Regions from separate parts of the Exiguobacterium sp. UBA1053 genome, predicted to be linked through region 1. Evidence: predicted binding sites of a transcription regulator. Region 1 holds the regulator's gene; each other region holds the start of a gene.

What was found. Region 1 encodes Rex, which represses fermentation and respiration genes when NADH is low (regulators of the CRP and FNR family bind a similar motif). Its sites were predicted from a motif close to TTGTGAAATATTTCACAA; they were not measured.
Region 2: the regulator Rex is predicted to act here: its motif matches at 1,064-1,081, upstream of pflB (formate C-acetyltransferase).
Region 3: the regulator Rex is predicted to act here: its motif matches at 1,442-1,459, upstream of B3G15_RS04750 (formate/nitrite transporter family protein).
Region 4: the regulator Rex is predicted to act here: its motif matches at 1,292-1,309, upstream of adhE (bifunctional acetaldehyde-CoA/alcohol dehydrogenase).

The regions. Positions count from the first base shown of each region.
Region 1 covers NZ_DCDO01000013.1:1,128,039-1,130,245, forward strand. Annotated here, with positions in the region: gene tatC (twin-arginine translocase subunit TatC) at 1-682, opposite strand, end outside; gene B3G15_RS13360 (twin-arginine translocase TatA/TatE family subunit) at 690-887, opposite strand; gene B3G15_RS13365 (redox-sensing transcriptional repressor Rex) at 887-1,546, opposite strand; gene B3G15_RS13370 (ATP-binding cassette domain-containing protein) at 1,714-2,207, shown strand, end outside.
Region 2 covers NZ_DCDO01000005.1:54,174-56,380, reverse strand. Annotated here, with positions in the region: gene pflB (formate C-acetyltransferase) at 1-977, opposite strand, end outside; gene B3G15_RS04400 (hypothetical protein) at 1,316-1,744, shown strand; gene B3G15_RS04395 (DEAD/DEAH box helicase) at 1,773-2,207, shown strand, end outside.
Region 3 covers NZ_DCDO01000005.1:123,739-125,945, forward strand. Annotated here, with positions in the region: gene B3G15_RS04740 (aminopeptidase) at 1-34, opposite strand, end outside; gene B3G15_RS04745 (YkvA family protein) at 133-552, shown strand; gene B3G15_RS04750 (formate/nitrite transporter family protein) at 585-1,421, opposite strand; gene B3G15_RS04755 (hypothetical protein) at 1,605-2,207, opposite strand.
Region 4 covers NZ_DCDO01000003.1:67,554-69,760, forward strand. Annotated here, with positions in the region: gene adhE (bifunctional acetaldehyde-CoA/alcohol dehydrogenase) at 1-1,206, opposite strand, end outside; gene B3G15_RS01350 (beta-class carbonic anhydrase) at 1,542-2,093, shown strand.

The DNA of each region.
Region 1 (2,207 bases):
TGCTGATCTCATAGAGAACGAACAATGGAACCGAGATCATCAAGTGTGACGTCACGTCCGGCGGTGCGATCAATGCCGCAACGACGAACAGCGCAAAGTACGCATATTTCCGATTCTTTCGCATGAAATATGGCGTCACGAGACCCAGACGTGTCAGGAACATCGTCACGACCGGCAATTGGAAAAGAAGACCGAACGGCATCGTCAACCGGATTAAGAAACTGAAGTAGTTCTCCACTCCGATGACTTGTTCGATTCCGAGCTCTTTCCCGAGATCCGTTGAGACTTCAAGCAAGAAGGGAAGCAACCAGAAATACGAGAAGGCTACGCCAGCCAAAAACAGAAAGAAGATGACCGGAATATACGTCAATGTCGCTTTTTGCTCCTTGTCATAAAGTCCTGGTCGGACGAATGCCCAGAGTTGATACATCCAGAACGGTGACGCTAAAATCAGCGCAATAATGAACGCAAGATTCAAATACAACATTAAAGGATCGGCGACGTTGAAGGCATTCAAACCGATACCGAGCTCTTTTAAGTCTGCTTGCAAGAAGCGGACGAGCGGTCGGACGAGCGGAAATGCGACAGCGAACAGGACGACGACGATGATAAGCGACCAGACGATCCGCTTTCGGAGTTCGTCAAGGTGCGACGTCATGCTTTGCTCTTGATCAACCGTCATGATTCAATCACTTCTCTTTCGGTTCGTCCTTTTTATCGTCGTCCATGATGCCGTTCGTGGCATTCTTGAACTCTTTCAATGTCTGACCTGCAGCACGTCCGAATTCTGGTAACTTCTTCGGTCCAAAGATGATCAACGCGACGACCGCGATTAATCCGATGCTCGCAGGTCCGATACCTAGTGTGAGCGGAATAAGGTTTTCCATTATGATTTCACTCCTTCAGCTGATTGCGAATAATGCTTCATGAAATAAACTAACGACTGCAACTCGATCGATAAATCAATGTGATGGACCCGGACGCTCGCTGGCACGTTCAACCGTGCAGGCGTAAAGTTCAGGATGCCTGTCACACCATACTCGACTAACTCATCCGCTACTGACTGCGCGAACTGGGATGGAACCGTCAAGATGGCAACATCGACCTGATTCGCTTCGATTTGTTCTTTCATGTCCGAAACATGATAGATTGGAACGTCATGCGTCGTTGTTCCGACCTTCTCTTCGTCCGCATCAAACGCAACGACTATCCGAGTACTATTATTCTTTAAAAAGTTATAATTTGCAAACGCTGTTCCGAGATGACCGACCCCGATTAAGGCAACATTCGTCACCTCATCTTGATTCAAGGTTTTGCGGAAAAACGTTAAGAGATGTTGAACGTTGTATCCATACCCCTTCTTCCCTAATGCCCCAAAGTAGGAAAAATCGCGACGAATCGTTGCTGAATCAACCTTCACCGCCTCGCTTAACTCAGCAGAAGAGACGCGGAGCTTGCCTGAATTGTATAAACTTTGGATGAAGCGATAATATAGCGGCAACCGTTTTGCTGTCGCTTGTGGAATTTTTGTGTCTGGTCCATTCATCCTGCAGTTCCCCCTTCGGCCACATCCATCGTGGCACCCAAATCTTTGCAAAAAGCTTTCTACTCTCCTTGATTGTAAACCACTTCACATAGAGTCACAAATAATATATTCCGCAGGACCTCGCGCTTTTGTTCGTGATAGACTAAAGGGTGGAAGGATGGATGGAAATGATACTCTTACAAGTCAACCAACTCTCGAAATCATTCGGCGTCGAGCCGATTTTAGAAAATATCAAATTGGAAGTACAAGAGCGCGACCGCATTGCGCTCGTCGGACGAAACGGTGCCGGTAAATCGACCTTGCTCAAAATCATTGCTGGCGAACTCAGTCATGACTCAGGTGACATCATGAAAGGCAAGGATGTCAAAATCGGTTATCTCGCGCAGGACAGTGGTCTTGAATCGAACGAGACGATCTGGAACGAGATGCTGACCGTCTTCGAACATCTTCAGGAACAAGAACGAACACTGCGCCGGATGGAAATTGAAATGGGTATGGAGCATATCTTGAACGACCCGGTCGCGTACGATCGTCTCCTGAAGACGTATGATCAAGCGCAACACGACTTCTCAGAAGCGGGTGGTTATCAGTTCGAAGCAAATATCCGCTCCGTCCTGCACGGTATGCGCTTTTATCCGGATGATTATTCGCGCCGGATTCA
Region 2 (2,207 bases), on a different contig from region 1:
CACGTCGGATCACCTGAGAACAGATCGTTGTAGTCTGGTGTCCGTAAGAACTTAACGATCCGAAGCTTCATGACGAAATGATCGACGAGTTCTTGTGCAGTCTCTTCCGTCAAGCGACCAGCCGCAAGATCACGTTCGACATAAATATCAAGGAACGTCGAGACTCGACCGAGTGACATGGCTGCCCCGTTTTGCTCTTTGATGGCAGCAAGATAGGCAAGATAGACCCACTGGAATGCTTCTTGTGCTGTTTCTGCAGGGCGGGAGAGATCGAAACCATAGCGAGCTCCAAGCTCGGTCAATTCCGTTAATGCGCGCAACTGTTCATTCATCTCTTCACGGTCGCGAATCATCGATTCAGATAAGAACCCGCCACGTGCCTTTAAATCCTTCTTACGTTCTTCGATCAAGCGTGCCGTTCCGTACAAAGCAACACGACGATAGTCACCGATGATCCGTCCGCGACCATAAGCATCAGGTAATCCGGTGATAATACCGGCTTTACGTGCAGCGCGCATCTCAGGGGTATAGGCATCGAAAACCCCTTGGTTATGTGTCTTCCGGTACTCGCTGAAAGTTTTCGTGACGGTCTCGTCTGCTTCAAAGCCATACGCAGCTAGGGCATCATTCACCATCCGAATCCCACCGTTCGGATGAATCGAACGTTTAAACGGTTCGTCTGTCTGTAAACCGACGATTTTTTCAAGTGAGCGATTCAGATACCCTGCATCATGCGAGAGGATCGTTGATGGTGTTTTAGCATCGACGGCATACACACCACCACGTTGTCGTTCTTCATTCGTCAGCTGTAGAATTTGTTGCCAGAGCCGTTCCGTCGCTTGCGTCGGACCGACTAAAAAGTGATCATCTCCTGTATATTCCGTGCGGTTGAGTCGAATGAAATCTGCGACATCGATCGTCTTTACCCATTCACCCGACGTAAAGCTTGCCCAGGCACTCGTTTTTTCTAATAACATGGATACCACTCCTCTAATATTGAGCTAATCATCAGTTCCTTATGTGAATAGTGTAACAAAAGGAGAAGGAGATTCCCTTTACGTTCATGTGAATGTTTTAACAAGTGGACAAACGTTGATATGACGGGCTTTCTTTATTTCTGTATTCATATGAAAAAGTTTTAAAAAAACAGTTTTAGATTGCTAATTCAAGGTTTTTTGGAAACTGTATGAGTTGATTTGAAAAAGATTCACTAGAACAGTTGAAACTGTGAGGAATGTCACGCTACGGTGCCTTGTATTTTTAAGACGTATCGTTGACAATGAAAAAGGGAATATAGAACGTGGAGGTGTGCCAAATGGAGTATGTATCATTAACACAACAAGGAGAGTATCAGTCAGGAGACTGGGTCTCGCTGAAAATCGGATCGGACGGTTCAACGCGAACGGGAATGATCACGGAATTCGAAAATGATGGATTCTGGATTCGGTTTGAAGATGATTTTGATTATGAGGACTTTATCGGCTATGATGAATCGTATTGGATTGCGCTTGTTCGTCGTCCGGTTGACGTAAAATCGACGTATGCGAGTCTTGCGGAGTACCCGGCACTCGCTGCAGAATTACAGGATCGTGTCATCCAAGGATTCGAGATTCTAGAAGAAGAAGCCGGTGAAAGCGAGATTCGCTTCCATATTCGATTGCTCGACGCAGGAAATGAATATACACAGACATTACGGGGTTACCGTGATGCATCAGGAGATCATGTCGAATACGTAACGGCATGATGGAATTAAGAGAGTAGGAGAAATCGTTATGAACTTTACAAAACCATTTTTACAGGAAGCATGGGAACGCGCACGCTTTACCGAGTTGATGCCTGTTCAAGAACAAGCGATTCCGTTGTTGCGAGAAGGAAAAGATGTCCTGGCTGAAGCGCCGACAGGAACAGGGAAGACGCTTGCCTATGTCATTCCAGCTTTAGAAAAGATTGAAGTAGAAGAACCACACGTGCAAGTCGTGATCACGGCACCAACACGGGAACTCGTCATGCAAATTCATCAAGTCATTCAATTGTTTGCCCAAGGAAGTGGTATCAAATCCGGTGCATTCATTGGTGGTGTTGAATTAAAACGACAATATGAACGATTGAAGAAAAAACCACAAATCATCGTCGGAACACCAGGGCGTCTCGTTGAGTTGATTGATTCGAAGAAGCTGAAGATGCATAAGGTGAAATTGATCGTCTTG
Region 3 (2,207 bases), on a different contig from region 1:
ACGCGTATTGTTGTAATTCTGCTTGTGTCGGCATTATGTAATCCCCTTTCTTGTATCTTTATTTTCACGAAATAGTTGCAATTTTGCAAGAAATAAGGCGAAACTAGAAAGAGAAGAGAAGGAGGCATCACCATGGAATTCACACCCGGCGATTTTAAATCGGCTTATACGTATTTTCACCGACAGGCACTCGACCTCGTTGGTGATGAAAAAGCACAGCAAGAATTGTTAGTTCGAGCAGAAATCGGACTTGCGCACTTGACGCAAGATATCGCGTCTACAGAAAGCTCGGACATCGAACGCGAGGCAGAACTCGTCCTTTATTTTCAATTAAAACAACTGCTTGAAATGCTTCGTGCTCTCTATCAGAAAAAATTCGAAATGCATGCGGAGCAGGAACAATTGTTATTGACGGCCGTTCTGTACTTCACGTCTCCTGTTGACGCCTTACCGGACGATAACGTCCTCGGGCTCTTCGATGACGCACAGATCGTCGAAACGATTTATGAAGAACTGGCTGCAGACGTCGATCGCTTTCAACATATGGAATAAAAATAGGCAGCTGTCGCAACAGCTGCCCTTTTTTATGCGTTTTGCTTCGAAGCGATATGAACAGGTGTCGTGGATTGACGTGATTCATCTACCTCTAGTTTTTCTTTATTCAACCACGTATAGATCATTCCCATGAAGACAGCTCCACCAATGATGTTTCCAGCTAGAGCGGGTAACAGGTTATGCATCGCTCCTGCAAATGTGATCGTATCCGGGTGTGGCACGACTAACGCAATGGAGAACAATGCCATATTGGCGATGACGTGATCAAATCCAGATGCGAAGAATACTGCGACGAGTACCATCATCATCATGATTTGCGCTAATTCATTCTTCATATTTTTCGGAATGAAAATCGCTAAACAGACCATCCAGTTACAGAAGATAGCTCGTGTGAAGATTTCCCACGTCGTATGGTGGATCTTCGTCTCTGAGACAGAAAATAACCAGTTGTTCATACCAAGCTCTTGTATGATTCCTGTTTGGGAAAAGAGTAGCGCAAACGCTAATCCTCCAAGTCCATTTCCGATTAGACAGATCAACCAGACCTTCATCGTATCCATCTTCGTCGTATAGCCACGCATCGTCGCCGTCGTGAAATACATCGTATTTCCTGTGAACAGCTCTGCCCCACCGTAAACGATCAGGACAAGCGCCACTCCGAAAGTCAGTCCACCGACAAGTGTCGCAACAGGTGACTCCGCCATATATAGACCGTTAATTGCTTTTAAGGTAAAAATAATTGCAAATCCAATGAAAATCCCTGCTAGCATGGCACGAACTAAGTACTCGAGAGGACGCATTTGTAGCATGCGCGTCGACTTGATTGCTTTATTCCGTAATCCTTCTAATGCTTCTACCTCGTTCATCGTAGAAACCTCTCTTTCTTTTGTTCAACACTTCACAATGTTTGTTCATTTATTATCATACTTCCATCTTAAAAGATGTTCAAGTATTGAATAGACCTGTTTTATCGTTTTTATAAAAGAACGAGATGTAAACGATATCATTGTGTCGAGATTGTGAAAAATGCCTTTTCTTGCTTTATACAACTAATTAGTTTGGATTTGCAGTCGTGATGCGAAGCGTTCAAAGAAAGTATTTCGTCTTGATGCATTGAGTACATAACCATCAATGACAACACGATTAAAGCGTCTAGAAGATGAAGTAGCTCGTTCGATATCGGTCGGAGTGTAGGCGTCGAATGTTTTCCGGTCCATCGTAAAATCTGCACCTGAATACGGATCCGTGTAGTGAATTTCAAGGTCGGTTAAATCAGGAATCGTTGAAAATAAAACAAGCGTATGATGCATCAGAACTTTAGATAACCGAGCCTTTAAAAAATCCTGATTCACTTGTAGTGTTCCGGTGTCGGTACCAATCCAAGCTTGTCGCTCTTTTCCTGTCACTTCATAGGCAAGACGTAACGATTCTCCTTCGACATCTACCTGTTTTAATTCTGATGAGAACGGAAGTTGTTCGGCTAATTGACGAACCGCTACCGTATTCATCATCGAGGCACCCACTTGTCTCGCTACAAGATCACCATCATGCCAAATGGATGATTGATTTTTTTCATTGGGTTGTTCAAAAAGACGAATTCCGACCAGTACTCCTAAACAGATACAACCAAGAATCCATAGCATTTTCTTCAT
Region 4 (2,207 bases), on a different contig from region 1:
GATCCGGCAGGCTTTCATGCGGAGTCCGAACGCTGTCATCAAGTCATCGTTCGTCGTATGAATGACAGCTGTATGACCGAGACCTCCGATTTCAAGCATTTGTTCAGCAATCGTGAACGCTTCTTCGGTCGAAGCGACGCGATACGCACCGAGGACGGGACTGAGTTTTTCATGAGACAATGGTTCTGCCGCTCCGACGTGCTCGAGTTCCGCGACGAGCATGACCGTTGTTTCCGGAACATCGATGCCGGCTTTTTCTGCGATCCATGTCGCAGGTTTCCCGACGATGTCCGCGTTGACGGCACATGTATCGGTTTTGATGACGAGTGATTCGAGGCGTTGTTTTTCTGCCGGTGTACAGAAGTAACAACCGAGTGCTTCCATTTCCGTACGAACCATCGCATAAATCTCTTGATCGACGATGACGGCTTGCTCAGACGCACAAATCATCCCGTTATCAAACGTTTTTGAGAGAACAAGATCGCTGACTGCCCGTTTGACTTTCGCAGACTGTTCGATATAACACGGAACGTTCCCTGGTCCAACACCGAGTGCCGGTTTACCAGTTGAATACGCTGATTTGACCATTCCTGCTCCACCTGTCGCAAGGACCATGGCGATTTTTTCATGGTTCATCAAGACTTTCGTTGCTTCAAGTGATGGTTCTTCGACCCATTGAATACAGTCTTTTGGCGCACCTGCTTTAATGGCTGCGTCACGGAGTGTTTTCGCTGCTTCAACGGAACAACGTTGTGCCGATGGATGGAATGCGAAGACGATCGGGTTGCGTGTCTTAATTGCAATCAATGCTTTGAACATCGTCGTTGATGTCGGGTTCGTGACCGGTGTGACACCACAGACGACACCAACCGGTTCAGCGATATAGGTGATACCGTTTTGGACATCTTCTTCGAGAATCCCGACCGTTTTTTCATGACGTAGACTATTGTAGATGTATTCTGTCGCAAACATATTTTTAATCATCTTATCTTCAAAGACACCGCGTCCCGTCTCTTCTGCTGCGAGACGAGCGAGTTCGACGTGCCGTTCAAGTCCGGCAAGTGCCATATCCCGGACGATCGTGTCGATTTTTTCTTGATCGAATGTCAGTAATTCTTGTAATGCACGTTGCCCTTTTTCAACGATTTGCCCAACTGCTTGTTCGACCGGCGTTGCCGTCGATTTTGTTTTTTCTTTCACAGCCATGAGTGGTTTCCTCCCTGTCGTGGAACGAATCTGAGTTTGATTTGCCAACCATTATGTCAGGAATGCCAAGCTGTTTTTCAATAGTTTGTGCTTTCCTTCACAAATCAATCATAACCCCTTTTTCCTGTTTTGTGCATGACCATCCTGTGAATTCCCTCACACCTTTGATAGCGTTTACAACTGTTGTAAATTCTTCTTTTTTATCGTTTTGCTTCATGTACATGAATGTGTGCGATTTGTCACACCTTGCATTTTCGTGACTTGATAGCCGTTTCATCATCTTGTATTCTGATATGGGGACATATTAAGAGCTACCACTAAAGGAGGACACTTGAATGTCAGTTGTACAGGAAATGCTAGCCTTCAACGAGCGATTCGTCGCCGAAAAACAGTATGAGCAGTTCGTCTCGGATAAGTTCCCAGACAAAAAGGTCGTCATCCTGACGTGTATGGATGCCCGCTTGACGGAGCTCCTCCCACACGCACTTGGTCTTAAGAACGGGGATGCGAAGATCATCAAAAATGCCGGCGCTATCCTATCGCACCCATTCGGCTCCGTTATGCGCTCGATTCTCGTTGCGTTGTATGCTCTTGGCGCTGAAGAAGTCGTCGTCATCGGTCACCACGACTGTGGCATGAGCACGATTGATCCTAACCACATGATCAACGAGATGAAGGATCGGGGAATCGACCAACAGATTCTTCATACACTCGAAGTATCCGGGGTTGATTTGAATCAATGGTTGCGTGGCTTCACGTCAGTTCAAGAAAGCGTCGCTCACTCAGTCAGCCTCGTGAAGAACCACCCATTACTGCCACCTGGGACGAACGTCCACGGACTCGTCATCGATCCAGGTACTGGTAAGCTTGACGTCGTCGATTGCTGATCACTCTCTATAGAAGAAACGCAAATAGAATTGGATGATTTACTCCGCTTTAAACTAAAGATAACGTGCCATCCTCTCTTACCGGAGAAGGATGGCACGTTTTTTCGTATGAGT